Regions from separate parts of the Mesorhizobium sp. CO1-1-7 genome, predicted to be linked through region 2. Evidence: predicted binding sites of a transcription regulator. Region 2 holds the regulator's gene; the other holds the start of a gene.
The links. The regulator LexA, encoded in region 2, represses DNA repair genes until DNA is damaged. The targets are predictions, from matches to a motif close to TGTTCNNNNTGTGTTCNG.
Positions count from the first base shown of each region.

Region 1: the regulator LexA is predicted to act here: its motif matches at 2,766-2,783, upstream of LB516_RS19920 (helicase-related protein).

Region 1 covers NZ_JAIUHA010000008.1:329,998-337,196, reverse strand. Annotated here, with positions in the region: gene LB516_RS19920 (helicase-related protein) at 1-2,599, opposite strand, end outside; gene LB516_RS19915 (hypothetical protein) at 2,926-3,144, opposite strand; gene phbB (acetoacetyl-CoA reductase) at 3,341-4,066, opposite strand; gene LB516_RS19905 (acetyl-CoA C-acetyltransferase) at 4,174-5,352, opposite strand; gene LB516_RS19900 (hypothetical protein) at 5,339-5,566, shown strand; gene phaR (polyhydroxyalkanoate synthesis repressor PhaR) at 5,648-6,256, shown strand; gene LB516_RS19890 (citrate synthase) at 6,277-7,199, opposite strand, start outside.
Region 2 covers NZ_JAIUHA010000003.1:32,763-39,961, forward strand. Annotated here, with positions in the region: gene kynU (kynureninase) at 1-15, opposite strand, end outside; gene LB516_RS06765 (ABC transporter permease) at 64-987, opposite strand; gene LB516_RS06770 (ABC transporter ATP-binding protein) at 993-1,772, opposite strand; gene LB516_RS06775 (ABC transporter substrate-binding protein) at 1,831-2,817, opposite strand; gene LB516_RS06780 (GntR family transcriptional regulator) at 2,967-3,740, shown strand; gene lexA (transcriptional repressor LexA) at 4,151-4,894, shown strand; gene LB516_RS06790 (ComEC/Rec2 family competence protein) at 4,888-7,199, opposite strand, start outside.

The sequences.
Region 1 (7,199 bases), on a different contig from region 2:
CTCCCTCGGCGGCCGGCGAAGCCGCCTCTTCCGCCGCCTTGGTTTGTTCCGCGCGGGCTGCTTCTTCGGCTGCCTGCCTGGCCGCGGCGGCTTCCCGCGCGGCATTGTCCTGCGCTTCCAGCCGTGCCTTGACTTCCGTGGCCGGCTTCGGCTCGGCGCGATAGCCAAGACCCTTGAGGATCTCTTCCATGTCGTCGGCGGTGGCGCCAAGGATCGACATCATCGGCGGCGTCACCATGAAGGACTGGCCGTCATAGGCGCCGTCCGGACGCTGGCCAAGGCCGGGCTTCCAGTTGGTCGCCGGGCGGATCAGGTCGGCCAGCCGCTCCAGAATGTCGATGCGCACGGCGCGGCGGCCGAGATTGCGGTAGCCAGCGAGCTTGTAGAAGGCCTTGTCGAAGGCCGGGTCGATGACAACAGAGGTGCGGCCCGACGCCAGCGCGTGGACGACGTCGCCGAAGCCTGGCTTGTCCTTGCCGTCGTTCTTCAACGCCCACAGCAGCGTCACCAGCCCGGCGGGTGCCGGCTTGATCAGCGCGGGCACGAACACGTGGTAGGCGCCGAAGCGGACGCCAAGCCGGCGCAGCGCCGCGCGGCCTTCCTGGTCCAAGGATTTCATCTCTTCGGCGATGTCACGACGGTTGATGAGGCCGAAATTCTCGACCAGCTGGAAAGCGATGCCACGGCCGATGCCGGAAATCTGCTCGGCGTTTTTCAGATCGACCAGCGGCTTCAACAACGACTCGATCTGGAAATTGACGAAGCGTTCGGCGCGCGCCGCGACCTTGTCGCGCGCCGGGCCCGTCAGCTGTTCGTCAGCCAGCAACACCAGGCGCGGCTTCAGCGCGTCTTCGCCCGAGACCAGCGTGCCTATCGGCGCGCCGATCCAGCGCAGCGTGCCGTCCGAACCGAGCGCGAGATCGCCATTGGCGCAGGCGCCGAAGCGCTCCGCGCGTGCCTCGAACTCGGCGGCAAGCGCCTTTTGCGCGGCAGTGCGCACGGCCTTGGCGTCTTCGCCGCCGGCGGTCTGGTCGGCGGTGAAGCGGAACCCTTGCAACTCGCCGACATGATGGCCTTCGACAAGGACGGTTCCGGTAGGACTGATTTCGGCTTCAGGCATGGTATTTTCTCTAAGGCGCCGCATGAGGACGGAAGTCCTGCGGTCTACGAAGCGTTTCGTCAACCGCTCATGCAGCGCATCCGACAATCTGTCTTCGATTTCGCGCGTCTTTTCCTGCCAGTGTGCCTGATCGGCCAGCCAGCCGGGCCGGTTCGACACGAATGTCCAGGTGCGGATCTGGGCGATGCGGTGCGACAGCGTGTCGATGTCGCCCTCGGTGGTGTCGGCGCGGCGCACCTGTTCGGCCATGTAGTTCTCGTCGACATGGCCCTGCCGGGCGAGGTCCATGTAGATCGAGGCGATGAGGTCGGCATGCTGGGCAGGCGCGATCTTGCGATAGTCGGGCAGGGCGCAGGCTTCCCACAGCAGCGCCACGCGCTTGGCGTTGGTGGCGAGCGCGCGGATGTCTTCGTCGCGGGAGAGATGTTCGAGCGCTTGCGCATCGACGGCCGGCAGCGCGCGTGTCAGGCCCTCGACCGGGGCGTTGGTCTCGATCGAGCGCTTCAGCGCATCGAGGCTGGCGAAATCGAATTGGGCGGTGCGCCACTGCAGCACCTTCACCGGGTCGAAGTCATGGCCCTCGATCTTCTGGACGAGGTCCTCGTCCAGCGGATCGACCTGGCCGGTGACGCCGAACGTGCCATCGCGCAGATGCCGGCCGGCGCGGCCGGCGATCTGGCCGAGCTCCGCCGCCGTCAGATTGCGGTACTGGTAGCCGTCGAACTTGCGGTTCTGGGCGAAGGCGACATGGTCGAGGTCGAGGTTGAGGCCCATGCCGATCGCGTCGGTGGCAATGAGATAGTCGACATCGCCCGACTGGAACAGCGCCACCTGGGCGTTGCGGGTGCGGGGCGACAGCGCCCCGAGCACGACGGCCGCACCACCCTGCTGGCGGCGGATGAGTTCGGCGATGGCATAGACCTCGTCGGCGGAGAAGGCGACGATCGCGGTGCGCCTGGGCAAGCGGGTCAGTTTCTTGGAGCCGGCATAGGCCAGATGCGACAGCCGCGGCCGCGTCACTACCGAGACGCCTTTCAGCAAGCGCTGCAGGATACCGTGCATGGTGGCGGCACCAAGCAGCAGCGTCTCCTGACGGCCGCGCAGATGCAGGATGCGATCGGTGAAGATATGGCCGCGTTCGAGGTCGCCGGCCAGTTGCACCTCGTCGATGGCAACAAAGGCGGCGTCGGTTTCACGCGGCATGGCTTCGACGGTGCAGACCGAATATCTGGCGCCCGGCGGCTGGATCTTCTCCTCGCCGGTGATCAGCGCCACTTTGTTGGCACCGACCTTTTCGCAGACGCGCGTGTAGACCTCGCGGGCCAGCAGCCTCAGCGGCAGGCCGATGACACCGGTTTCGTGCGCCACCATGCGCTCGATGGCGAGATGGGTCTTGCCGGTATTGGTCGGCCCAAGCACGGCGGTCACGTCGCGGCCCGACAGGATCAGCGGCTCGGTGTGTTTCGGCTGGATGTTCATCGGCTCGGAAATAAGGCTTTCTGGCCTCTCGTGGTCGGGAGCGTGCCAGGACGGCGCGTATGACAGCCGACACATAGGGATTTCGGGCGCGAAGCGAAAGCAGAATGTTCCGGCAGGGTTCCGGAGACGCCCGCCTCACTCCGCAAATCAGCCCCTGCTTAACAGTTGGAACGAGTCTGGAACGAATCAGCGACGAATCGGCGACGAATCGGCGACTCCGTAAGATTCAGCTTTTGTTCACGGCTAGATATGGATTTCGTGACCAAGAGTCTCACCACATGCTGAATCACCGAACTGGCCCGTTTTATGCTGGGCGGGTCCTGCCGTTAACTTTCGCCGGGAACGATGAGGGCGATTCGGTGCGCGCCCGTTAAACTTATGAAACTGTTAATCTTTCTAAACTCGACGTTAAAGAATAGCAGCTTATCCCAGCCATTAATCTTAACATTGGGCTCAAAGCCGGAACGAATCGGCGACAAAGCAGCGCCGGCCGTATTTTCTCTTTTTGTTCCCTCAATATCTTGTCTTGTGAACAGCTTATCCACCGAGAATCCACAGGCTTAATCACAGGGTTCGCGCAGACGCGCCTACCGGCATTAACCTTTGCGTGCCGGATTGGGGCATTGCGTCACAGCGGCGTCTTCCAAGAGTCAGGCGCCATTTGGAAGCGGACCGATTTTCCGGTCCGCTTATCGCAGGGCACGCATGGATCCGCAGCGTTGGACTGCGCGAGCAGACGTCTCAGACGAAGTATTGGCCGCCATTGGCGGTGAGGGTCGAGCCGGTGATGAAGCCGGCATCTTGCGAAGCGAGGAAGACCACGCAGCGCGCGATCTCTTCCGGTTCGCCAAGGCGGCCGACCGGAATTTGCGGGATGATGCGCTCGTTGAGCACCTTTTCGTCGATTGCCTTGACCATCTCGGTGGCGATGTAGCCAGGGCAGATGACGTTGACGGTGATGCCCGCGCGGGCACCTTCCTGGGCGAGCGCCTTCGAGAAGCCGATGTCGCCGGCCTTGGCGGCGGAGTAATTGACCTGACCGGCCTGGCCCTTCTGGCCGTTGATCGAGGAGATGGTGATGACGCGGCCGAACTTGCGGTCGCGCATGCCGCCCCACAACGGATGGGTCATGTTGAAGACACCGGACAGATTGGTATCGATCACCTCTTTCCACTGCTCGCGGGTGATCTTGTGGAACATGGCGTCGCGGGTGATGCCGGCATTGTTGACCAGCACCGAGACAGGGCCGAGGTCGGCCTCGACTTGTTTGATACCGGCCGCGCAAGCGTCATAGTCGGCGACCGACCATTTGTAGACCGGAATGCCGGTCTGCGCCTTGAACTTCGCCGCCGCCTCGTCGTTGCCGGCGTAGTTCGCGGCAACCGAATAGCCGGCGTTCTTCAAAGCGATCGAGATCGCCGCGCCGATGCCACGCGATCCACCCGTGACGATTGCAACCTTGGTCATGCATTTCCCCTTTTTGAAATTGCCCTGTTGTCGGGCTTGGCAGGCACTGGATTTGCTACAGGCACCACATGTGAAACGGGCGGCTTGCGCCGCCCGTCCAAAGTCTATCAGAAAGCCTCCACGCACATGGCGACGCCCATGCCGCCGCCGATGCATAGGGTGGCCAGTCCCTTCTTGGCGCCGCGCCGGCGCATTTCGAAGACCAGCGTGTTGAAGATGCGGGCGCCCGAGGCGCCGATCGGGTGGCCGATGGCGATGGCGCCGCCATTGACGTTGACGATCGAGGGGTCCCAGCCCATGTCCTTGTTGACGGCGCAGGCCTGTGCGGCGAACGCCTCGTTGGCCTCGACAAGGTCGAGATCCCCTGCCGACCAACCGGCCCGTTCCAAGGCCTTGCGTGAAGCGGGAATGGGTCCGGTGCCCATGATCGCCGGATCGACGCCGGCGGTCGCCCAGGAGGCGATGCGCGCCAGCGGGGTGATGCCACGCCTTGCGGCTTCCGCTTCGCTCATCAGCAGCGCGCCGGCGGCACCGTCATTGATGCCGGAGGCATTGGCGGCGGTCACCGTGCCATCCTTGTCGAAGGCCGGCTTCAGCTTGGTCATGGCATCGATCGTGGCGCCGTGGCGGATGTATTCGTCCTGATCGACAACCGTATCGCCCTTCTTGCCCTTGATGGTGAAGGCGACGATCTCGTCCTTGAACTTGCCCGCCTTCTGCGCGGCCTCGGCCTTGTTCTGCGAGGCCAGTGCGAACTGGTCCTGGTCGTCGCGGGTGATCTGGAACTGGCGGGCGACGTTCTCGGCGGTGTTGCCCATGTGGTAGCCATTGAAGGCGTCCCACAGCCCGTCCTTGATCATGGTGTCGATCATCTTGTAGTCGCCCATCTTGACGCCGGCGCGCAGGTGCTCGGCGTGCGGCGACAGCGACATCGATTCCTGGCCGCCGGCAATGATCACCTTGGCGTCGCCGGTGGCGATCTGCTGCATGCCGAGCGCGATGGCGCGCAGGCCCGAACCGCAAACCTGGTTGAGGCCCCAGGCGGTGGTCTCCTTGGGCAGTCCGGCAAGGATCGAGGCCTGGCGGGCCGGGTTCTGGCCTTGCGCCGCGGTCAGCACCTGGCCGAGGATGACCTCGTCGATCTCGGCCGGTTCGACCCCGGCACGCGCCAAAAGTTCCTGCACGACGACGGCGCCGAGCTCATGCGCGGGCGTGGCGGCGAAGGCGCCGTTGAAGGAGCCTACAGCCGTGCGCGCGGCGCTGGCAATGACAATGGAAGCGGACATTTTCTTCTCCAGACTTCAAGGGTGTTGTTGTGCCGTTGAGGACTTTTTTGCCCTTTCCCAACCCCAAGTCAAACCGGAAATCGGCATGGCGCCGATGCGCCGCAAGCGGGCCGCGCATCGCGGTGTCGGCGGTCCGGTCGCTGCCGCGCAGCATATTTTGCCTGCTATGCAGCATTATGTGATCCCGCAGTGCACAAACTGCTTGGAATTATGAGGCTTTTGCGCATATCCTCGAAAAAGGCGCAATCGTTACCGGCTGCTTACTCAGGCGCGCCGGTGTCCGGGGAGGATGCAGATGGCCGCAAAAGACGACCCTATCATTATCAAGAAATACGCCAATCGCCGCCTCTATAATACGGGGACGAGTACGTATGTGACGCTCGAGGATCTGGCCGAGATGGTCAAGAAGGGCGAGGAGTTCACCGTCCAGGACGCCAAGACCGGCGACGACATCACGCATCCGGTGCTGACCCAGATCATCTTCGAGCTGGAGAACAAGGACGGGCAGAACATGCTGCCGATCCCGTTCCTGCGCCAGCTGATCGCCTTCTACGGCGACCAGATGCAAATGATCGTGCCGAGTTTCCTCGAGCAATCGATGATCGCCTTTTCCAAGGAACAAGAGCGGTTCCGCGAGCAGATGAAGGGCGCCATCGGCAAGTCGCCACTGGACGTTATGAAAATGGCGACACCGATCAAGGCGCTGGAAGAACAGACGCGCCGAAACATGGAAATGTTCCAGAACGCGATGCGGCTGTTCACGCCTTTTCCGCCCGCGGGCCCGGCACCGGCAGCGGCCCCCGCCGAGCCGGCCAGGAAGGACGCGCCGGAGAAGTCCGACGATCTGCAGCAGTTGAAGGACCAGATCGCGGCCATGCAGCGCAAGCTCGACACGATGTCATGAGCGCATAGCGCTCACGCGATTTACGGCAGCAATCCCTCATAGCGGCCGCGCGGCCGGATGATGCTGCCGCTCACGATCTGTTCGACCAGATGTGCCGCCCAGCCGACGCTGCGTCCAAGCGCGAAGAGGTGGAACGGTGCATCGCGCGGCAAGCCAAGGCTGCGCGCCAGCACGGCCAAGGCAAAATCGATATTCGGTTGGGCGCCGGTCGCCGCCATGGCGGCGGTTTCCAGCGACCGCAATGTTTCATCGGTGTTGTCGAAGGCCGCCAGAAGCGCCGTGGCCCGGGGATCGCCCTCGGGATAGAGCTGGTGGCCGAATCCCGGCAGTGGCCGGTCGTGGCCAAGCCAGCGCCGGATCGCGGCATCGGCACCATGCCGTCCCGCGTCTTCGGCGAGTTGCATTACCGCTTCGCCGGCGCCGCCGTGGCGGGGACCTGACAGTGTCGCCAGGCCGGCCAGCAGACAAGCGGCGGGCGAGGCTCCGGTCGAGGCGGCGACGCGGGCCGCGAAGGTCGACGCATTGAGTTCGTGATCGGCAAGCAGCACAAGCGCACGCCGGATCGCATCCGCGCCTTCATCGTCCACCGACCAGCCCCGCGCCAATCGCTGGTGCACCGGTTCCGGCCCCGCCTCGGCACCGAGAGCGCTGGCCAGCACACCGATCGCGCGTGCGGCATCAGTGCACAGCGAGGCAGCATTTCGTCCAAGCGAAGACCGCGCCTGGCCGGCAAGCAAAGCGAGTTGCACGAACGCCTGGGCGCGGCCGGTCGGGCGCGGCGCATCTGGTGGCGATGCTTCGAAATGGACCGGGCCGGACAGAGCCCAGAGCAGTCCAGCGGTTTCTTCCAGCGTGGCATGGTCGGACAGCGCAACGGCATTCCGGCCCCGATAGATGAGGTTGCCGTGCCAGACGGTCGAAATCGCGGTGACGAGCGACGGCT
Region 2 (7,199 bases):
GAGCGTCGTAGGCATCATTTGTGACATTCCCTGGTTATTCACGCCTTGGTCATTCACGCCGGGTTACTCACGAATCGCTTCGCGAACCGGTGCGGACCCCCGGCTGCGCTTGAGGCTGGGCAAGGCAAGCATGGCCAGCACGAACAGGCCCGTGGCAAGCTTCAGGTCAGGCGGCGGCATGCCGGCCGCAAGGCAGAACGACACCAGCTGGTAGTAGATGATCGCGCCGGCGAAGGGCGCCAGCAATTGCCGCCACACCGTCTGCTTGCCGACGACGGCTTCGCCGATCATCAGCGCGGCAAGGCCGTTGATGAGAATTCCCAGGCCCATATTGACGTCGGCGAAGCCTTGCGACTGCACCATCAGCGCACCGCTTGACGCCGAAAAAGCGCTGGCCAGCCCGACACCGCCTATGGTCGCGGCCCAGACATTGATGCCTTGCGCCTCGGCCATGTCAGGATTGGCGCCCACGGCGCGCACGGCAGTCCCCTTCTCGGTCCTGAAGAACATGTAGAGCAGCATGAAGGCGGCAAGCGCGAGGAGACCCGCGACGACAATCTTGCTGGCGGGGAAACCCGGCCGCGCGAACGGCACCCAGTCGAACACCGAGGGCGAACCGAAGACGGACAGGTTGGACTTGCCCATAATGCGAAGGTTGATGCTGTAGAGCATCGTCATCATCAGGATGCCCGCAAGCAGCGTGTGGATGCGGAAGCGCAGATGGATGAAGGCGGTGCAGCAGCCCGCCGCGAAGCCAGCGACAAGGGCGGCAGCAATGCCCATCAGCGGCGATGCGCCGGCGGCAAGGAGAACGCCGCAGACGCAGCCGCCCAGCGGAAAGGCGCCTTCGCTGGTGAGATCGGGAAAATTCAGCATGCGAAACGGGATCATGATCCCGAGCACGACAAAGGCCAGGATCAGGCTTTGCGCCAGGGTGACCGGCATGATCGCGACGAAGCTGGTGAGAACGTCCCCAACAAAACCCATGATGATCAGCTCGCCAGCAACATGCGATCGGTCTTGACCGAGAAATGGCCGATCAGATCGATAACCGTGACCCTCGCCTTCTCCTGCCCGGCAACTTCCAGGAGCACCCGGCCCGCATCGAGCATGATCACCCGGCTGCCATGGTCGACGGCGTGCTGCATGTTGTGGGTCACCATCAAAGTCGTCAGTTTCAGCGCGTTGACGGCGCGAACCGTCGCTTGCATGACGATTTCGGCCGTGCGCGGGTCGAGGGCCGCGGTATGCTCGTCGAGCAGCAGCAAGTCCGGCGATCCACCGACCGCCATGATCAGCGACAAGGATTGCCGCTGCCCGCCCGAGAGCAGGTCGACGCGCGTGTCGAGACGATTTTCCAGACCGAGACCCAGGATCGACAGGCGTTCCCTGTAGGATGCAAGCCGGGTGGTGTTCAGCCCCGGGCGCAAGGTGCGCTTTTGGCTGCGCAAATCGGCCAGCAGCATGTTTTCCGCAACCGTCATGCTGGCGGCGGTGCCGCGCATCGGGTCCTGGAACACGCGCGCCAGTTTCGCGGCGCGCTTGTGCACCGGCATTGCAGTCACGTCGGCGCCGTTGATCAGGATCTGGCCGGAATCGAGGATCAGGGCGCCGGAAATGGCGTTGAGCATGCTGCTCTTGCCGGCCCCGTTGGAGCCGATGACGATGCCGAACTCTCCGGTGGCCAAGGACAGGCTGAGACCGTCCAGCGCGACCTTCTCGTCGGCCTGGCCCTTGTAGAACACTTTGCGCGCGGATCGAATCTCGAGCATCGTTTCTCCCTGACCTCGGGATGACGGCGCCGACGCCGTCACCCCAGCAGTTCCGATGTTAGTCGACGATGCAGCCGCAATCGGCCATTGAAGCCGGTATCTCGATGCCGAACGCGGCCATCGCCTTGCGCGAGATCGTTGCCATGTGGTCCTTGTAGGCCGGGCGCGACGGCGCGATCGTCTTGGGATCCTTGCCCTTGAGGATCTCGGCGGCGATGTTGCCGGCGTTGACGCCGACCTGCGTGTAATTGACCGCGAAGCTCGCCGGCACGGTGCCGTTACGGACCGCACTGTCATCGGAGTTGACGACCGGGATACCGGCCTGGCGGGCGGCCGCGGAGACAGCGGCGATCGCCGGCTGGATCAGGTTCGAGGCCGGGCCGTAGATCACGTCGGCCTTGCCGGCGAGCGAAGCAATGCGTTGCTGGATGTCATTGACGTTGTCGATGCCGACCTCCACCACCTCGAAGCCCGCGGCCGGTGCCGCCGCCTTGAGCTTTTCGACCAAGGCAACGTCATTGGCCTCACCGGGATTATAAGGCACGCCGAAGCGCTTGGCGTTCGGCAGCAGCTTCTTGGTGAAGGCCATCACCGCGGCGACGTCCTGCAGATCGCTGGCGCCGGTCATGCCTTCGTCTCCGGCGTCCCATGACGGCACCAGCTTGGCCGCCACCGGATCGGTGACCGCGGCAAAAACGATCGGAATGCCGGAACCGGCGAGCGCTTTCTTGGCGATCTGTGAGACCGGCGTGGTGATGGTGTAGATCAGCTTGGGTTGCTCGGCCTGCAGCTTGGCGATCATCTGCGGCACCAGCGATGCATCGAAATTGGTGTGGCTCTCCGTGTAGACGACGTCCTTGCCCTCGACGAAGCCATTGTCCGTCAGCGCCTTCTTGAAGCCGGCTATGGCGGCGTTCAATTGCGGATGCTCGCCGAAATTGGCAATGCCGATACGGATCTGATCGGCCGCGGCACTGCCGGCGCCGACCATCAATGCGCCCGCCAGGGCCAAACCCGACAACCAAGCGGATTTCGACTTCAACATCATTTCCTCCCAGATTTGATCAGGGCCGCTCGGAAACGCGGCTACTACGGCGATCATGGTCAGTCCGCCGGTCTGTGTCAAACATTATATATAATTGTTGCTAGGACCCGGTATCATATATACTTTCGCCAGACGACGGATTGATCACGATGCTGGATGAAACAAGTTCCACAAAAACGGAAGCCGCCTATCAGCTGTTGCGGCGCGACATCCTGACCACGCGCCTCATGCCGGGCGCCCCGCTCAAACTGAGTGCGCTGCGCGGCACCTATGGCGTCGGCTGGACACCGTTGCGCGAAGCCCTGTCGCGGCTCGAGGCCGAACGCCTGGTCACCGCGATCAGCAATCGTGGTTTTGCCGTGGCTCCGGTGTCGCGGGCCGAGCTGGAGGATCTGGCACGCGCCAGGATGGTGGTCGAGATACCCCTGTTCCTCGAATCGATGGAAAAAGGCGGCAGGGAGTGGGAGGATGCCGTGGTCACCGCCCACTACCGGCTCTCGCGTTGCAAGACGGCGGTCGACGATCCCTCGGACGCGGCCGTCGACAGATGGGACGAGAACCACGAGGCTTTCCATGCGGCGCTGCTGAGCGCCGCCACATGCGACTGGCTGTTGCGGTTCCGCTCGACGATCTCGGATCAGCTGCGCCGGCATCATCGCTTTCTTGGTCTGGCGCCGACACTGCGGGCCGCGGCCGGCCTCAAGGATGGCTATGAAGAGGCAATCGAAGCGCTACGCGAAGCGATTGCGATCGAACACCATACCGCGATCATGGAAGCGGCGCTCGACCGTGACGTCGAGCGGGCCAAGGCGCTGATGACGGCGCATATCGGCTACACACTGCACGTCTATGTCCACAGCGAAGACAGCGGCGCTACCAGATACGCCGCTCGCGCCGGCAGCTTGAAGGCGGGTTCGGGATAACTTCAGCGCTTCCGCGACGCCTATTCGAACGCGCTGGCCGGAGTGCGCCGAACGCCCCGATCCATGGCCGCCCGAAGCTACCAATCGTTGGCATTTTGGTTTCGTTTCGTTCCGCGAATAATGGCTCCGCGAATTATACGTCCCTCCGAGGAGAAGCCTTCCAACTAACTGATGCCAAAGCCTCGTCGGCGGATGGGCCACAGGCCATTAACCAAAACGATTTCAATGCGCCTGCCGACGGCGGAAAGGACTGGTTGCCGCCCGCCGTCGCGGGCAAAAAACTTCAGACCCCTTAACAAATTCATTAAACTTTAAACGGTTGCAGAACACAACTGGAACAGATAGTGTTTGTTCTGGGTTTGTTTTTTCGATTCTGGTTCAACCTTTCGTTCAATGTCTTGGGGGCCGCCATGCTGACACGCAAGCAACATGAACTGCTGATGTTCATCCACGAACGGCTCAAGGAAAGCGGGATACCGCCTTCCTTCGACGAGATGAAGGAAGCACTCGATCTTGCCTCCAAGTCGGGGATCCATCGCCTGATCACGGCCCTGGAGGAGCGCGGCTTCATTCGCCGGCTACCCAATCGGGCGCGCGCGCTGGAAGTGCTGCGGCTGCCGGACTCGATCGCGCCGGGCCTCAATGCGGCAAAGAAGTTCTCGCCAAGCGTCATCCAAGGCAGCCTTGGCCAAGGCAGTCTCGGACGCCAGATCAGGCCGGCCGCTGCGCCTTCGCGCCTGCCCGCGGCCGGCAACGACGACGACGCGGTTTCAGCCGTGTCCATCCCGGTCATGGGCCGTATCGCCGCCGGTGTGCCGATCGATGCCATCCAGCATCAGACGCATTCGATCTCGGTGCCGCCGGACATGATCATGGGCGGCGAGCACTATGCGTTGGAGGTCAAGGGCGACTCGATGATCGAGGCTGGTATCTTCGATGGAGACACGGTCATTATCCGCAATGCCGACACGGCAAGCCCGGGCGAAATTATCGTGGCACTGGTCGACGAAGAGGAAGCGACACTGAAGCGGTTCCGCCGCAAAGGCGCTTCGATCGCGCTCGAGGCCGCCAATCCAGCCTACGAAACGCGCATTTTCGGGCCGGACAGGGTCAAGGTACAAGGCAAGCTGGTCGGGTTGATCAGGCGCTACTGAACCGGCTTGTCATCGGGCTTGTCGGGTTTTTTGTACGGCGGCAGCCCCCTCGCCTCGCGTGAGAATTTTCGCTGTTCGTGCCAGGGCCGGTATGGTCCGTCGACGGCGAATGCGATCGCGGCCCGGGTCGTGGCCGACTGGGGATTGAAGAAGACGGCAGCGGTTCCCTTGCGGGCGAGCTGCCGTTTGGTGACGACGAGAACCAGTGGATTGTGGCAGGCGTCATAGGCGGTTGCGTCATTGACGATGATCAGGTCGGCGAAAGCGCAGGCTTTCCAGGTGGTCTTGCGGTCCTCGACATAGGCAATGATCGCGCCGGAAGGGTGCCTGGCAAGGCACAGGCCTTCGCGGCAGTAGAAGGGCGATCCCGGCGGCAGGTCGGTGGGACTGGCAACATCGAATTGCCTGTCTGTCGTGTCGAACATTTCCGGTTTGACGATTGTTTCGGAGATCAGGGCGCGCTTCCAGTTGTCGGTTGCGAATTCGTTCGGACGTTCCCGGTTGACGGCCAGTTCGCCATTGCCGATCGGCAGCGCGACCAGCCGCGCATCTTCCGAGATCAGCACATCGGGCGCGCGTGTGTGCGACACAGTCAACAGGCCGGCGAGCGCGAATGGCAGCGCCGCGAGCCGCAGCCATGTCGTCGCCATCGTCGCGATAACCAGCGCGACGGTGACCAGCAGCACGGATTGCTGCGAAATCAGCCCGACTCCATCGACCGGAGAGCGCTCCGATATCCACGCAGACACGGCGATCATTGCTGTCAGGCCCTTGCCCATGAGGTAGAGAGCCGGCCAATCCAATCCGAATGGCATCAACAGCGCGCTGGCGACGGCCAGGAACATCACGACCGATACGATAGGCATCACGGCCAGATTGGCGAACAGGCTGAGCGGCGATACCCGCTGGAAATGCCAGATGGCAAACAGTGCCGTGGCGCTGCCGGCGATAATGGACGTCATGGCCAGTCCACCTGTCGCCAGCAGGAATTTTCGCGTCAGGAACCCGGGCAGCGATCGCTTTGGCGGCGGTGGCCGCGTCTTTCCCGCACGGTGATCGGCCCAGCCGGCATAAGCGCCAACCAGGGCCGCGGTCGCGGCGAACGACATCTGAAAGCTCGGGCCGACGACCTCGTGAGGCGAGACCAGGATGACGGCGATCGCCGAGATCCCCAGATTGCGCATGGTCAGCGCAGCGCGATCGAAGAAGACGGCAATCAGCATCACCGCCAGCATGATGAAGCTGCGTTCGGCGGCAACGACGACACCGGAAATGATGAGATAGGCCGCGATCGAGAACAGTGCGGCGGCGGCCGCGTATTTCTTCACCGGCCGGCGCGCGGAAAAGTCTGGAAACAGCGCGAAGGCACCACGCAGCAGACCCATGATGGTGCCGGCCACAAGCGCCATATGCAGTCCCGAAATAGAGATGATGTGATAGATGCCGGTACGCCGCATCGCTTCATTGATTTCATCGGGTATGCCGGCGCGCACGCCGACGATCAGCGCCGCCGCGATCTCGCCTTCAGCGCCGCCGACGCTGCCCCTGATGTGGTCGGCGATGGCTTCGCGGGCATTTTCGATGCCTGAAAAAAGGCGAGCCGATAGCGGCATCTCACCGTCGTCGGCGGAAACAACCGTTGGATTGCCGAGAAAGAAGCCGCTGCCGCCGATGCCGGCGAAATAGCTGTCAAAAGAGAAGTCGTAGCTGTCCGGCCGCACCGGGCCGGTCGGCGGCAACAGTTTGGCGTAGCCTGTGATGAGCGAGCCGGCGGTCATTCCCGGCGGTATCTTGCGTGCGGAAAGCCGGACCCTTTCCGGCGCATAGCGCAGTTTCGGCCGGGCGGTCGAAGTCACGTCCATGGTCAGCCGGATGCGGCCGCTCTCCATCTCCTCGATCGAGACCACGCGGCCGGTCAGTTGCGTGGAGATTTCCGAACCCAGCATCCGGGTTCCGGCTCGCCATGTTTCGACCTTCGCCGCGAGCAGGCCCAGCGCGCACAACAGCACTGCCATGAGACACAGATGGGTTTTGGGCCAGGAACGCGAGACGAAGGCACAGACCGCCATCAGCACCACGACCGCGGCGGGCTTTGCAAAGTCGGGCTCGGACGCCAGCGAGAAATAGGCGATCGCCCCAACGGCCAGACAGACCGGCACCAGCAGGAACGCGATGCCTCGGTCGAGTTCGAGCTCCGCCGCCCGGGTCACGCCATGGCGCAGGCGAGGCAAGGATACCAGGCCGATTTGCCGGCGCACGCGCACGATCCTGCCCGCGGCAGGAGCCGGCGCCGGCGCCTGCCCAC